2 regions of the Micrococcus sp. KT16 genome follow, and region 1 is predicted to be linked to the other one. Evidence: predicted binding sites of a transcription regulator. Region 1 holds the regulator's gene; the other holds the start of a gene.

Region 1 (7,708 bases):
GACGACCATGGCGCCGGGCCCGCCGGCGGCCTCGTTCTGCGCCTGCGCGGCGTACACGGCCTCGATGGTCGCCAGGTCCAGGGCGGTGCCCGTCGGGTTGTTGGGCGAGGCCAGGAAGACGACGTGCGGACGGTGCTCCCGCACCATGGCCGCCGCGTGCTCGGCGCTGAGGGTGTGGTCTTCGGCACGGCCGCCGTCCACGAACACGGTGTCCGTGCCGCCGGCCAGCAGCGGGTACATGGAGTACGAGGGCAGGAAGCTCAGCAGTGTCCGCCCGGGGCCGCCGAAGGCCTGGAGGATCTGCTGCAGGATCTCGTTGGAGCCGTTGCCGGCCCACACGTGGTCCGCCGTGAGGCCGTGGCCGAGGTAGCCGGCGAGCGCACGTCGCAGCCCCGTGAACTCGCGGTCCGGGTAGCGGTTCAGCCCCCCGGCGACGGCCGCGACCCGCTCGGCGATGGCGGTGGCGACCTCCTCCGGCACCGGATGCGTGTTCTCGTTGGTGTTGAGCATGTACGGCACGTCCAGCTGGGGGGCGCCGTAGGGGCTCAGGCCGCGGAGGTTCTCACGCAGGGGCAGAGAGCTGAGGTCGGTCATGGCCGCCAGTCTAGGAAGCGTGGAGGGCGAGGCCCGCCGTGCGTCACCGCGTGGCCGGGACGAACAGCTCCTCGCCCGGCGCGGGGGCCCGGCCCTCGAGCCCGTTGAGCTCGTCGATCGTGGCGATCACCTCGTAGACGTCCGCCTCCGGAGCCACCGTGGTGGCGATGGTCCACAGGCTGTCCCCGGGCATGACCGTGACGGACTGGGTGGCGGGCCCCGCGGTGTCCGCGGACACCGCGGCGGGCGACAGCAGCACACCCAGGAAGAAGGCGGCCGCCAGCGTGGCGGCCACGGCCGCGGCGATCACGGGGATCCCCCGCAGCACGAGGCGGCCGCGGCGGGTCAGACGGATGGTGGCCGGACGCGGCCGCGCCGTCGCGGGCGAGCCGGCGAACTGGGCGGTGGTGAGCGTCATGGTGTCCTCCTCCGGGGCGGATGCCCTCCAGGTGATCGAACATGTGTTCGAATCCGTTCGAATGCCTTTCTAGCACAGGTGTTCGAGACATGCCACGACGAGATCGAACATATCTTTGAAGGAGAGGCGGCTCTCCTCTAGGCTCGAGGCCATGCACGGACGCCCCGGAACGCCCCGGGACCGCCAAGACACAGGCAACCAGCGGGGGCGGACACGGTAAGCGTCCGGACGGCAGCCGGACGCCGGAACACGAGTCCGGCCACCATCACCCCGGGAGAACGGACGGCAGCCATGAGCACCACCGACGATCAGCCGGCGGCGCGCGCGCCGCTCACCGACCGCCAGCGGCGGATCGTGCAGACCATCCGGGACGCGATCGCCGACCACGGCTACCCGCCCTCCATGCGCGAGATCGGCGACGCCGCGGGCCTGGCCTCGCTCTCCTCCGTCACGCACCAGCTGGGCCGTCTCGAGCGGCACGGCTACATCCGGCGCGACCCCGGACGCCCGCGTGCCCTCGAGGTGCTGCTCGACGTGGACGGCACCCCGCTGGGCGAGGCCGCCTCCCCCACCGCTGCGCCGTCGTCGCGGGTCTCCGCGATCCCCGCGTGGCACACCGGCGCAGACGAGGCGGACAGCGTGCCGGTCCCCTGGGTCGGCCGCATCGCGGCGGGCGGCCCGGTCCTGGCTGAGCAGCAGGTCGAGGACGTCATGGCGATCCCGCGACGCCTCACGGGCGAGGGCGAGCTGTTCATGCTGCGCGTCACGGGCGACTCGATGGTGGACGCCGCGATCTGCGACGGCGACTGGGTGGTGGTGCGCCGGCAGGACACGGCGGAGAATGGCGACATCGTCGCGGCCCTCCTCGACGACGAGGCCACCGTGAAGACCTTCCGCCGCCGCGACGGGCACACCTGGCTCCTCCCCCAGAACACGGCCTACGAGCCCATCCTCGGCGATCACGCCACCGTGATGGGGCGGGTCGTCACGGTCCTGCGTTCGCTCTGACCCGCTCCCTCCGGCCGGGCCGACGGCCCGAGGCCGAGCGAGGTCAATCGCCCGAGGCGAGCCGTGCCAGCACCCCGCGGACGACGTCGCGGTCCGTGGTGCGCCAGAAGTCCGGCAGGGCGCTCGTGATGTAGCCGCCGTACCGCTCGGTGGCCAGGCGGGGGTCCAGCACGGCCACCACGCCGCGGTCCGTCACGGAGCGCACGAGGCGCCCGGCGCCCTGGGCCATGCGCACGGCCGCATGCGTGGCGGAGATCCGCATGAACCCGTTGCCGCCGTTCCGGGCGACGTCCCGGGTGCGGGCCTGGGAGAGCGGGTCGTCCGGCCGCGGGAACGGGATGCGGTCGATCACCACGAGCCGCAGCGAGTTCCCCGGCACGTCCACGCCCTGCCACAGGCTCATGGTGCCGAACAGGGACGTGTCCGGCTCCTCGGCGAACTGGCGCACGAGGGCGGAGAGGGTCGCGTCCCCCTGGCACAGGATCGTGGTCTTCGGCCCGAGCCGACGGCGCATCTCGGCGGCGGCGTCCTCGGCCGCCCGGCGCGAGGAGAACAGGCCGAGGGCCCCGCCCCGCGACGCACTCAGGAGCGCCTCGAGCTCATCCAGGGACTCGGGCGAGGCCGTCCGGCCGGGCCGGGGCAGGTGCCGGGCCACGTAGAGCACCCCCTGACGCGGGTAGTCGAAGGGGCTGCCGACGTCGAGGGCCTCGAACTTCGGGGCGTCCGGGCCGGCCAGGCCTACGTCGCCGGCCACCGAGTCGAACCGGCGCTCCCCCGAGCCCACGGTGAGCGTGGCGGAGGTGAGCACCGTCGTCGCCTTGCCGAACAGGCCCTCCCGCAGCTTGCCGGCCACCGAGAGCGGGGCCACGTAGAGCTGGGGCGGGTCGGTCTCGTCCCCCGGCTGCCAGCCCACGCCGGGCTCGAAGTGGCCGGGGCGGGTGGCCCACAGCACCTCGGGGAAGTCGGCCTCGGGCCGGGCCGCGAGCATGCGCTCCACCACCTCGAGGACCTCGAGGATCCGCGAGCGCGCCATCTGCCGTCCGCCGTCGGCGTCGGCCTCCTTGTCCTTGTCCTGGCCGAGGTCGGACAGGCACTGGCGCGCGGCCGTGAGGACGCCGGTGAGGGCCTGCTCCTGCACCTCGTCCGGGCCGGCGGCGATCAGGCCGGACGGGGTGTCCGTGAACGCGCGGTCCAGGGCCGCCCCGGCCTCGATCAGATCCTCCACGGCCACCGTGGTGTGGCGGCGCAGCGAGGTGGCCGCGCCGTGCACGATCGACCCGGACAGCTGCCCGGTGACCGCACCGGTCACCCGGTCCTGGAGCTCGTGGGCCTCGTCCACGATAACGGCCGAGTACGCCGGCAGCACCGCGAGCCCCTCGAAGGCGCTGATGGCGAGCATCGCGTGGTTGGTGACCACGACGTCCGCGTCCGCCGCGTCCGCGCGGGCCCGCTCGGAGAAGCACTCCTCGGCCTGGGGGCAGCGGGACGCGCCGAGGCAGTCGACTGCGGAGACGGAGACCTGCCGCCACGCGCGGTCGGTGACGGGGACCTCGAGGTCGTCGCGGTCACCGGTCTCGGTCTGGTCCGCCCACGCCCGCAGGTACATCACCTCCTTGCCCAACAGGGAGGAGGGCCCGGCGGCGCCGTCCGTGGCGGAGCCGATCACCCCGCCGTCGTCGGCGACCGTGAAGAGGGCCTCCTCCCCCTCGTCCCCGGGGTAGCCGCCGTCCACCTTGTGGCGGCACAGGTAGTTGGAGCGGCCCTTGACCAGGGCGACGACGGGCTCGCGGGGCAGCTCGTCCTTGAGCGCCTCGACCAGCCGGGGGGCGTCCCGCTTCATGATCTGGGCCTGCAGCGCGAGCGTGGCCGTGGCGACGACGACGGGGTCCTCCTGCGTCATCGCGTGCTGGATCGCGGGGATCAGGTAGGCCAGGGACTTGCCGGTGCCGGTGCCGGCCTGCACGAGCAGGTGGCGGCGCGACTCGAGGGCGCGCGCCACCTGCAGCACCATCTCCCGCTGTCCCGCGCGGTGCTGGCCGCCGGTGGCCTGGACCGCGGCATCCAGCAGGCGCAGCGCCTCGCGCTCGTGCTCCGTGCGCGGCTGCGCGCCGCCCGCCCCGGCCTCCTGCTCCTCCTCGCTCACGACGCGTCCGCCTCCACGACGAACTCGGCGAAGTCCGGCGCGATGTCCTCACGGACCAGCACGGACAGGCGGGTGCCGCCCTCCTCGTAACCCTCGGCCAGGATCTCCGCGTCCGCCGAGTGGAGGCGGGAGACCAGCTCACCCCGGGTGAACGGGATCAGCAGTTCGAGCCGCACGTCCGGCCGCGGGATGGTGGCCGCGATGGCGCGCTCGAGCTCGTCGATGCCCTCGCCGGTGCGCGCGGAGACCACCACGGCGTGGGGCTCCTTGGACCGGATCCGGGCGACGACGGCCGGGTCCGCGGCGTCCGCCTTGTTCAGCACGATGATCTCGGGGATCCGGTGCGCGTCCACCTCCGCGAACACGGAGCGCACCGCGGCGATCTGGCCCTCGGGATCCGGGTGCGAGCCGTCCACGACGTGCAGGATGACGTCCGCGTCCGCGACCTCCTCGAGGGTGGAGCGGAACGCCTCGACCAGCTGCGTGGGCAGGTTCCGCACGAAGCCGACCGTGTCCGAGAGGGTGTAGCCGATGCCGTCCGGCGTCATGGCCTTGCGCACGGTGGGGTCCAGCGTGGCGAACAGGGCGTTCTCCACGAGCACCCCGGCGTGGGTGAGGCGGTTGAGCAGGGACGACTTCCCGGCGTTGGTGTACCCGGCGATCGCCACGGACGGCACCCGGTTGCGACGACGGTTGGCGCGCTTGGCCTCCCGGGCCGGCTTCATCCCGGCGATGTCCCGGCGCAGCTTCGCCATGCGGGTGCGGATGCGGCGGCGGTCCAGCTCGATCTTGGTCTCACCGGGTCCACGGGAGCCGATGCCCTCGCCGGCGGCGGCACGGCCGCCGGCCTGCCGGGACATGGACTCGCCCCAGCCGCGCAGGCGCGGCAGCAGGTACTCGAGCTGCGCGAGCTCGACCTGGGCGCGGCCCTCACGCGAGCTCGCGTGCTGGGCGAAGATGTCCAGGATCAGCGCGGTCCGGTCGATCACCTTCACCCGCACCACGTCCTCCAGCGCGCGACGCTGAGACGGGGCGAGCTCGGAGTCCACCACCACGGTGTCCGCACCGGAGAGCGCCACGATCTCGGCGAGCTCCTGCGCCTTGCCCTTGCCGAGGAACGTGGCCGGGTCCGGGGTGGCGCGGCGCTGGATGACGCCGTCGAGCACCTCCGAGCCCGCGGTCTCGGCGAGCGCGGCGAGCTCCCGCAGGGAGTTCTCCGCATCCTCCGCGGAGCCCTCGGTCCAGACGCCCGCCAGCACCACGCGCTCCAGGCGCAGCTGGCGGTACTCGACCTCGGTCATGTCCTCGAGCTCGGTGGACAGACCCTGCACGCGCTTGAGGGAGTGGCGCGCGGCGAGCTCGTCCTGGTCACCGTCGGCGTCCGTGTGCCCGTCCTCGCCCTCGTCCAGGGCGAGTGCACGGCCCGCGAGCGCGCCGGAGCGGTCCGGGGTGCCGGCGTCGGGGGCGTCCCGGTGCTCGGCGGCGGCGCCGTCCGCGGAGCCGCGCCCGGTCGCCTCGCGCTCGGAGGCGCGGCGAGCGTCATCGGCGGCCAGGATGCGGTCGATCACGGCCTGGATCTCGTCCTCGGAGCCGTGGGCGCCCTGGGGGCCGGGGGTGTGCTGGTTCTTCTCAGTCATGGTCTCCTCTGGGCCGCCGCGGTCGGGCGACCCGATCGTCTCAGGGTAGAGGGGTCGGCGGACGCGTTAGGCGGCTGTCCGCAGGGGGCGGACGTGGCGGGTGACGCGCACGGCCGGTTAGGCGGAGGTCGGCGCCGCGCTGCGACGATCTCGCGGCGGCTCCGTCGGCATGGGGAAGGTGAGCACGCGGCACCGCAGCCACGAGGTCTCGTCGGCGGGCGTGCAGGGACGGACCACATCGTCCATGGTGGGATCTCCATCAGGTGCCGGGGCGCGCTCGACGGCCTCATCCGAGGCGGGCGCGCGAGGGGGCGGGGGCGGGCAGTGACGCGGGGGCGTCAGCGCAGGAAGATCCACATGGGCGTCGAGTGTACCGGGCGGCGCGTGTGGGCGACAGGGGCCCCGGCGCCCGGTCCGCTGACGACGCGCACGTATCCTGCGGGCATGACCGCGTCCCCCTCCCCCGCCCCGCCGCGGCCCGGCCGGACGGGCCGGGCGACCGTCGTCGTGATCGGCGCGGGCCAGGCGGGGCTGTCCGCCGCCTACCACCTGCGCCGCCGCGGTTTCGTGGGGCTGGGTCCGAACGACGACGGCGCCGCCGGCGTCCCCGACGACGCCCCCGGCACGTTCGTGGTGCTCGACGCGGAGACCGCCCCGGGCGGCGCGTGGCAGCACCGCTGGGACTCGCTCACGATGGCCACCGTCAACCACATCCACGAGCTGCCCGGCGACCCGGTGCCGCCGGCCGACCCGGCCGCGCACGCCAACACCCTGCTGCCGGCCTACTTCGCCGATTACGAGGCACGGTTCGCCCTGCCGATCCGGCGGCCCGTGCGTGTGAGGCGCGTCGAGCGGATCGGCGAGCCGGGACGTGCGCGCGGGTTCTTCGTCCGCACGGACGGGGCGCCGGGCACGTGGCGGGCGGACTTCGTGGCCAACGCGACCGGCACCTGGACGTCCCCACGGTGGCCCTCCGTGCCCGGGATGCGCTCGTTCCGCGGCCGGCAGCTGCACACCCGTGACTACGTGTCCAAAGACGAGTTCGCCGGGCAGCGGGTGGTGATCGTGGGCATGGGCGTCTCGGCGACGCAGCTGCTGGCCGAGATCTCCACGGTCGCGGACACCCTGTGGGTGACCCGCCGCGAGCCGCAGTGGCAGGACTCGGCCGCGCCCGGCGCCCTGGCCGAGTCGGTGCGCGGGGTGGACGAACGGACCCGTGCGGGCCTGCCGCCGGGCTCCGTGGTCGGGGCGACCGGGATGCACCGCTCGTCCTGGGTGCGCGAGGCCGAGTCACGAGGCGTGCTGGTGCGCCACCCCATGTTCACGGCCGTCGAGCCGGACGGGGTGCGGATGCCCGACGGCTCGTTCGAACCGGCGGACGTGATCCTCTGGGCCACCGGCTTCCGGCCGGCGATCCGGCACCTCGCTCCCCTGCGGCTGCGCACGCCCGCCGGCGGCATCCGCGTGGCGGGCGGGCGCGCCCTGGACGAGCCGCGCCTGTTCCTCCTCGGCTACGGGCCCTCCCAGTCCACGGTCGGGGCCAACCGCGCCGGGCGCGACGCAGTGCGCGCGATCCTCGCGGACCTGGCCGGGCCGGCATCGGGCTGAGGGCCGCCACGACCCGCTGGCTACCATGGTCGCCGTGAGCTCCGCATCCCACTACTTCGACGCCGACCCCTCCGCGCCCGAGCGGCGGCGCACCGTGCGGACACGCCTGGGCGGCCGCGACGTCGAGGTCCAGACGGCCAACGGGATCTTCTCCCCGGACGGCCTGGACAAGGGCACCGCGGCCCTGTTCTCGGCCGTGCCCGCGCCGCCGGCGACGGGCCGGTTCCTCGACGTCGGCGCGGGCTGGGGACCGATCGCCCTCACGCTGGCGCTGCGGTCGCCCGAGGCGGAGGTGACCGC
Region 2 (7,708 bases), on a different contig from region 1:
CCGAACTCGAACAGCCGCAGCGGCAGCTCACGGTAGGACCGGCCGCGGGAGCGGTAGATCAGGTTGTGCATGGGGCAGTTCATCGGCTTGAGGTAGTAGTTCTGCCCCTGGCGCGTGATCTCGCCGGTCTCGGGATCACGGACCTCGTCGATGTGCATGGGCGGGAACATGCCGTCCGCGTACCAGTCGAGGTGGCCGGACACCTCGTAGAGGTGCTGCTTGGTGATGTGCGGGGTGTAGACGAACTCGTAGCCGGCCTCGGTGTGGCGCCGACGGGAGTAGTCCTCCATCTCCTTGCGGATGATGCCGCCGCGCGGGTGGAACACGGGCAGGCCGGAGCCGAGCTCGTCCGGGAAGGAGAAGAGATCCAGCTCGGCGCCGAGCTTGCGGTGGTCGCGGCGCTCGGCCTCGGCGAGGCGCTCCTGGTAGGCCTTGAGGTCGTCCTTGCTGGCCCAGGCGGTGCCGTAGATGCGCTGCAGCTGCTTGTTCTTCTCGTTGCCGAGCCAGTAGGCGGCGGCGGAGCGGGTGAGCGCGAAGCCGTTGCCGATGAGCTTGGTGGAGGGCAGGTGCGGGCCGCGGCAGAGGTCGCACCACACGGCGTCGCCGGTCTTGCGGTCCACGTTGTCGTAGATGGTGATCTCCCCGGCCCCGACCTCCACGGAGGCGCCCTCGCCGGCGGTGTCCGCGGCATCCTTCTTGCCGAGCAGCTCGAGCTTGTAGGGCTCGTCCGCCATCTCGGCGCGGGCGGTCTCCTCGTCCACGACGCGGCGGCGGAAGGTCTGGCCGGACTTCACGATCTTCTGCATGAGCGAGGAGATCTGCTTGAGGTCCTCGGGGGTGAAGGGCTCGTCGACGTCGAAGTCGAAGTAGAAGCCGTCCGTGATGTACGGGCCGATGCCGAGCTTGGCGCCCGGGCGCAGCTGCTGCACGGCCTGGGCCATCACGTGGGCGGTGGAGTGCCGCAGCACCTCGAGGCCCTCGGGCTCCGTGATGTCCACCGCTTCGACGGACGCGCCGGCGGGGATCTCCCGGGCCAGGTCCCAGAGCAGGCCGTCCACCCGCATGACGGCGGTGGTCGGCTTCTCGCGGAAGAGGTCGAGGCCGGTGGTGCCGTGCGTCACCTCCCGCAGCTCTCCGTCCACGGTCAGCAGGATGTTCTTCGGCTCCGACACGGTGCTCCTTCGAGGTCTGGCTTCGGGATCGGTGGCGTACGGGGGCCACCGTCGGCCGCGTCCCATTCTAGGGGCGCGGCCGGACGGCGGGGCACGGAGGCGAGCGGTCTCATCTGTCCGGGGTGGGCAGCAGCTCCCACGTCTCCGGGTGGGGCACCGGGATTGGGGTGTGCTCCGGCGCGGGACGGCCGGGTGCCGCGCGGTCAGGTGCCGTGCGGCCGGGGCGGGTCCCCTCGCCCGGTCCGACGTCGGTGCGCACCTTCACGGGCCAGCCGCCCGTGCCGTGGTGCGGGATGTCCGGCAGGGGCTGCGCCCCGGTGCCCGCCCGGCTGCTGCGGCGCGCGGCGGCGGCTCGGCGGTCCGCCGCGAGCCAGTCCCGCCACTGCTGCCGGGTGGCGTCCAGGTAGTCGGGGTCCGGGAGCGTCTCGGGCCGGTGCAGGTCCCAGGCGCGCACGGCCTGGACGGACACGGCCCGGTCGCCGGTGCGCCGGACGGTGCCCTCGATCAGCAGGAGGCGGGCGGAGAAGAGCATCTCCCCGGAGGCGTGCTGGGCCTCCGTGAAGAAGGAGGCGTCCACGCAGCCGGTGCCGTCGTCCACGGAGAGGAACACCACCCGCTTGCCGCTGCGCATGGGCGGGGTCTGGGTGGCCACGCGCACCCCGGCCACGAGCACCCGGGACTGCGTGCGCAGCCCGAGCAGGTCCTTCGCCCGGGTGACGCCGAGCGCGTCCAGGTACGGGGCGTGGGAGTCCATGAGGTGGGCGGTGACGTCCAGGGCGGTGAGCTCCAGCTCGGTGCGGACCCGGGCGGCCGGGGCCGGGTCCGGGAAGAGCGGGGCGAGGGCGGTGAGCTCGGTGTCCGGCAGGTCCAGGGCCAGCTGGCCCTCCACCTGCCGTGGACGGGCGGACCGCGAGCGCGGGGCGGTGCGGCCGGGGGCGGTGCCGTGGGTGGTGGAGTGCTGGAGTTCGAGGTGGTGGACGAGGTCGATGCGGGAGGCGCCGCCGGGTGGGAGGAGGCAGTCGAGGGCGCCGAGCTGGGCGAGGCGTTCGAGGTTGCGGGCGGTGGGGCGGGCGCGGTCGCGGACGTCGGCGAGGGAGCGGTAGGGGCGGCCGGCGTCGAGGCGGTCGGTCTCGGCTTCGCTGAGTCCGGAGAGGCTGGTGAGGGGCAGGCGGATGCCCCAGCGGCCGGGGGCGCCGTCGTCGATCTCGGGGTGGGCGGGGACCCATTCGACGTGGACGTGGCGGGAGGAGGCGTTGACGTCCACGGGGAGGACGGGGATGCCCATGCGGCGGGCCTCGGCGACCATGAGGCGGGCGGGGTACATGCCGGGGTTGTGTTCGAGGATGGCGGCCATGAAGGCGGCGGGGTGGTGGGTCTTGAGCCAGGCGGAGTGGTAGGTGGGGACGGCGAAGGCGGCGCCGTGGGCCTTGCAGAAGCCGAAGGAGCCGAAGGCGGAGAGGGTGGCCCAGACCTCGTCGATGACTTCGAGGGAGTAGCCGCGGGCGAGGGCGCCGGTGCGGAAGGCCTCTTCGACGAGGTGTTCCTGCGGGCCGCCGAGGAGGCGGCGGTGCTCGTCGGCGCGGGCCAGTCCGCAGCCGGTCATGACGTCCATGGTGCGCAGGACCTGTTCGTGGAAGACGGTGACCCCGTGGGTCTCGGCGAGGACGGGCCGCAGGTCGGGGTGCGGGTAGTGGGCGGGTGCCCAGCCGTGCCGCTGTTCGAGGAAGGGTCGGACCATGTCGGACTGCATGGGGCCGGGGCGGAAGAGGGAGATGTCCACGGTGAGGTCGTTGAACTCGCGGGGGGCGAGTTTGCCGACGAGTTCGCGCTGGCCCGGGGACTCGATCTGGAAGCAGCCGAGGGTGTGGGTGGTGCGGATCATCGCGTAGGTGGCGGGGTCGTCGAGGGGCACCTGTTCGAGGTCGATGCGCTCGCCCGTGGTGCGTTCGACCTCGGCGATCGTGTAGGCGATGGCGGACTGCATGCGCACGCCGAGGATGTCGAGCTTGAGGAAGCCCATGGGGTCCATGTCGTGCTTGTCGAACTGGCTCATGGGCAGGCCCATGCCGGAGGGTTGGACGGGGGTGCGGTGCAGCAGGGTGGCGTCGCCGAGGATGACGCCGCAGGGGTGCATGGAGATGTGGCGGGGCAGGCGGTCGAGGCGTTCGGTGAGGTCGACGAGCAGGTCCAGCTGGCGGTCGCCCTCGGCGCGGCCGGACTCGATGCGGCGGGAGAGGCCGCCGAGTTCGGGCATGCGCTGGAGGGCCTCGCGGAAGTTCGAGGCGGAGAAGCGCCAGAGCTGCTTGGCGATGGCGTCCACCTCGGGTTCGGGCATGCCGAGGGCGAGGCCGGCGTCGCGGACGGCGCCGCGGGCCCGGTAGGCGTTCTGCATGCTCATGAGGGTGGTGCGCTCGGCGCCGAAGCGATCGACGACGGCGTGGTAGATCTCGTGGCGGCGGGCGGACTCCACGTCGATGTCGATGTCCGGGAGGGTGGAGCGGTCGGTGGAGAGGAAGCGCTCCATGATCAGGCCGTTGGCCATGGGGTCGACATGGGAGATGCGCAGGGCGTGGTTGACGAGGGAGGAGGCGCCGGAGCCGCGGGCGGCCACGCGGATGCCCATGCCCTCGATGAGGTCGACGACGGCGGCCACGGTGAGGAAGTAGGAGGAGAAGCCGAGTCGGGTGATGATGCCGAGCTCGTGTTCGGCGCGGTCCTGCAGGTCCCGGGCCGCCTGGCTGGTGCCGGGGAGGCCTCCCCCGGTGTGGAGGTGGGGGTAGCGGGCGAGGAGGCCGGTGCGGGTGCGCTCGCGCAGCACGTGCTCCGGGGGGCCGTCGATGCCGATGACGGCGGCCTCGGGGACGCGGGGCACGCCCCAGCCGAGGTCGGTCTCGGGGTCGAGCGCGCAGGCCTCGGCGAGGCGACGGGTGGCCTCGAGCAGGGGGGCGGGGCGGTCGTCGGCGGCGGAGGCGACCTCGTGGGCGATGCGGTGCATGGCGGCGGTGGACTTGAGCCAGCCCTGTCCGTTGGGCTGCAGGTCGTGGAGGGCGTCGAGGGAGCTGAGGGCGCGGACGGCGTCGAGGACGTCCGCGGTGGCGGCGCCGTCCGGGGCCGCGTAGCGCACGGCGTTGGTCAGGACGGCGGGGATGCGGGCCTGGCGGGCGGCGCGGAGGGTCTTCACGGCGTGCCCGGTGTCGAGGCGGCGGCCGGGGGCGGAGAGGTGGGTGACGACGTCGGCGTGGGGGCTGCCTGCGGGCAGGGCCGCCTTCCAGCGGCGCAGGGCGGCGAGGCCGGCCGCGTACCGGCGGCGGGCCAGGTGGCGGCCGACGTCCGAGTCCGGGCCGAGGAGGACGAACAGCTCGGGGGTGGGCGGGTTGTCCCGGTTGGCGGCGGTGGGGACCCGGCCGGCCGCCGCGGCGGCGAGCTCGGCGACGCTGGCCCAGGGGCTGCCGCCCGCCGCTCCCCCGGTGGTGCGGGCGTGGGCGGCGGAGACTAGCTCGCACAGGGAGCGGTAGCCGGAGCCATGACAGCCGCCTCGGGCGAGCACGACCACGCGGCCGGCGTCCTCGTCCTCGCTCCACCGGACGGCCAGGTCCACGCCCACGATCGGGGTGATGCCGTGGCGCAGGCAGGCGCCCACGTGCTTGGCCATGCCGTAGAGCCCGTCCCGGTCGGTGCAGGCCAGCAGGTCCATGTCCGCGGCCGCGGCGGCGGCCACGAGGTCCTCGGGCCAGCTGGCCCCGTAGTGGGCACTGAACGCGGAGGCGACGTGCAGGTGGGCGAAGGGGGCGGCGGTGCATCCGGCCGCGGCTGCCTGGCTCATGCCGACCGCCTCAGGTCCTGGGCGTGCTCGTGGACGCGCACGAGCCGCCACCGGCCGGAGTCCAGGTGGTGGGCGACGTCGAGGGTCTGCAGGGGCGCGGCGCCGGCCCGGGCCAGGCGGACCTGCAGCCGCCACATCTCGTGGTCGACGAGACCGGCGCCGCGGCCCTTCTCCGCGCGGACCTCCTCCGCCCACCAGCGGCGCCGCTCGAACCAGCGCACGGGGCGCTCTGCGAGGACGTAGTCCCGCCCGTTCCAGCGCAGCCCCTGCGGGGTGCCGTCTGCTCCGCACTCCACCGCCACCGACTGTGTGAGGACTCCCATTCTGCTTCTCTCCCTGTGCACTGCTGACCGGACCGACGACGGGGTGCCGTCGGGCGATGGGAGCGCGGCCCGTCCGGCGGACCGGACGCGGGGAAGAAGTGGGAAGGTGGGGCCGCACCCCCGATCGTACTCGAACATGTGTTCGAATGCGATGGGGGCGAATGTAGGGCGGCCGCCGGACACGTTAAGGACGCACCGCCCCGAGACGAGCGAGGCCGGGAACGCCCTTTTCGTGAGGCCGGCTGGCCGAGTCCTGGCCGTGGGCCTCGAATCCGACCCTGGGGCGCACATGCACGAGAAAATCGTCTCTTGGGCCGGAAGAAGTGCGTCGGCACGGCCCTGTGGACAATGCGAGCAGGACCACAATCCGTCTGCGTATACTCCGAACCAACCGGGCCTCGCATGCCACGGGCACCGCGCTGCGGGATCAGCGCGGGAGGCGCGGACACACGACGGACGTCCAGTTGGAGGGGAAATGTCTCTCACCGCACCCGGGCGCGCCCTGCGCCGCCGCCGATTCGCCCAGGCCGGCACGCTCAGCGTGGCCTTGGCGCTCGCACTGACCGCCTGCGGCGGACAGTCCGAGCCCGCCGAGTCGTCGACGACGTCGCCCTCGTCCGCCAAGCCCGCCGTCGAGACGTCCGCGAGCACGAGCGAGACCGCGGGCGTCAGCTCATCCCCCACGGCCACGGAGAGCAGGTCCGGCGAATACGTGCCCGCATCTGCCGACGGTCCCGCTCAGAACGTGCCCAAGCCGGAGATGCCCGCCGCCATGAAGGAAGAGACCAAGGAGGGCGCCGAGGCGGCGATTCGCTATTTCTGGGACGCGCACTACTACGCCGAGCAGACCGGAGACACGGAACTCCTCGACTCTCTCTACAGCGAGTATTGCGAGTTCTGTTCGGTCCGTAGCGACAGCATTGATGGAATTTATAAGGATGGTGGCTGGTACACCGGCACGGAACCTCGAATTGACTCGATGCTCACTGCACAGTCGGAGAACGGGTACATCTCGACGTTGCTCATCACAACTGAAGACGGGACCGGGTATTCCAGTGATGGCTCCATTCCAGAGGACGCCCGAGTCGCACATGCGTCGAAGCAGCCCTGGCTAGTAGAGGTCTCCTACGACACCAACAACGGCCGCTGGGTGATTGATGAAATGACCTACGAGGGTGGAGACCCGTCTCAATGAAGCACCAGACACTGATTGCTATGGCAGCGGCTATCACGCTAGCTAGTGTCGGAGCGACAGGCGCCTGGGCTGTCACTTCGCCTTCCTCCGCCACCTGCAAATCAACGAATATCAATTATTCCGCTCGATCAGACTCTTTTAATGGAACGTCTCACTGTCGTAATGAAAAAAGGCCTGATCGCAAAAGTGCTGTGACCGCGGGGAGCAGGAGTCGAGACTCTGGCAGAGACTCCCACCTAGAGCACAAGACGGTCAGTGCATGCTTCTCAGGGCAGCTGGGCAATCCGGATTTCGAGAGCTGCCGAGAGCAGGAGGACAACTTCTGCCCCGAGGGTTCATGGATCCGGGCGCAGACCATAGACACCCGTCAACCTGATGCGAATCCCGTCTATGGCGCCCCCAAATGTTGGACGGCCAAGGCCTCCAGCAACGGCGCCCCGCCCGTCTCCATCGACGAGGTCCGCACGCTCCTCGTGCTGGAGCCTGAGATCCGGTCGGACAACGGCGGACGCGGGATCCGCAATGCGGAGACGAACTTCTACGCAGACGCCGAGACGCGCACGCTCGTCACCACCCTCAACGGGGTCGAGGTCGAACTCCGCGCCACGCCGGTGAGCTTCCACTGGGATTACGGGGACGGGTCCCCCACCAAGACCACCTCGGTCGCAGGCCAGAGCCAGCCGGAGTTCAACGTCCCCACCCCCACGAGCCACGTGTACGAGGACACCGGGCAGTACACGGTCCGCCTCACCACCGTCTACATCGGCGAATACCGGGAGGCCGGGGGCGAGTGGGTGCTCATCCCGGGCACCATCAGCCTCGACTCGGCCCCCGTCACCGCGAACATCTGGCGCACCATCACCCGCAATGTCGCCGATGACTGCAGCGTCGACTCCTCAGCCTGGGGCTGCACCGGCCCCATCGAATCCGCTCCGGCCGGCTGAGCACAGACCGCGGGGCGGCCGACGGTCTCCCGTCCACCGCCCCGCGGCCCACTCGTCGGTCGGGTGTGTCAGACCCGGCGCACCCGCCCCCGGGCCATGAGCACGAGTCCCGCGCCGAGGGCCGCGAGTGCTCCGAGCACGCCCGCCGGAACCTCACGCCCGGTCTCGACCGTGTCCGGGGTCGTGTGGGTCTCCTCCCCGCCCGTTCCTTCTCCCGGCTCCTCCCCGGCCACGGGCGCCGGAGTGTCGAC

The links. Region 1 encodes LexA, which represses DNA repair genes until DNA is damaged. Its sites were predicted from a motif close to TCGAACANNTGTTCGA; they were not measured.
Region 2: the regulator LexA is predicted to act here: its motif matches at 5,449-5,464, upstream of DE149_RS10270 (DUF6504 family protein).

The regions. Positions count from the first base shown of each region.
Region 1 covers NZ_QNRG01000002.1:179,223-186,930, forward strand. The annotation lists gene DE149_RS02940 (histidinol-phosphate transaminase) at 1-594, opposite strand, end outside; gene DE149_RS02945 (LysM peptidoglycan-binding domain-containing protein) at 638-1,012, opposite strand; gene lexA (transcriptional repressor LexA) at 1,304-2,020, shown strand; gene DE149_RS02955 (ATP-dependent DNA helicase) at 2,064-4,163, opposite strand; gene hflX (GTPase HflX) at 4,160-5,800, opposite strand; gene DE149_RS02965 (NAD(P)-binding domain-containing protein) at 6,245-7,408, shown strand; gene DE149_RS02970 (class I SAM-dependent methyltransferase) at 7,434-7,708, shown strand, end outside.
Region 2 covers NZ_QNRG01000015.1:25,871-33,578, forward strand. The annotation lists gene thrS (threonine--tRNA ligase) at 1-1,172, opposite strand, end outside; gene DE149_RS10265 (DNA polymerase III subunit alpha) at 1,282-4,995, opposite strand; gene DE149_RS10270 (DUF6504 family protein) at 4,992-5,318, opposite strand; gene DE149_RS10275 (DUF6318 family protein) at 5,794-6,513, shown strand; gene DE149_RS10280 (PKD domain-containing protein) at 6,987-7,457, shown strand; gene DE149_RS11870 (hypothetical protein) at 7,526-7,708, opposite strand, start outside.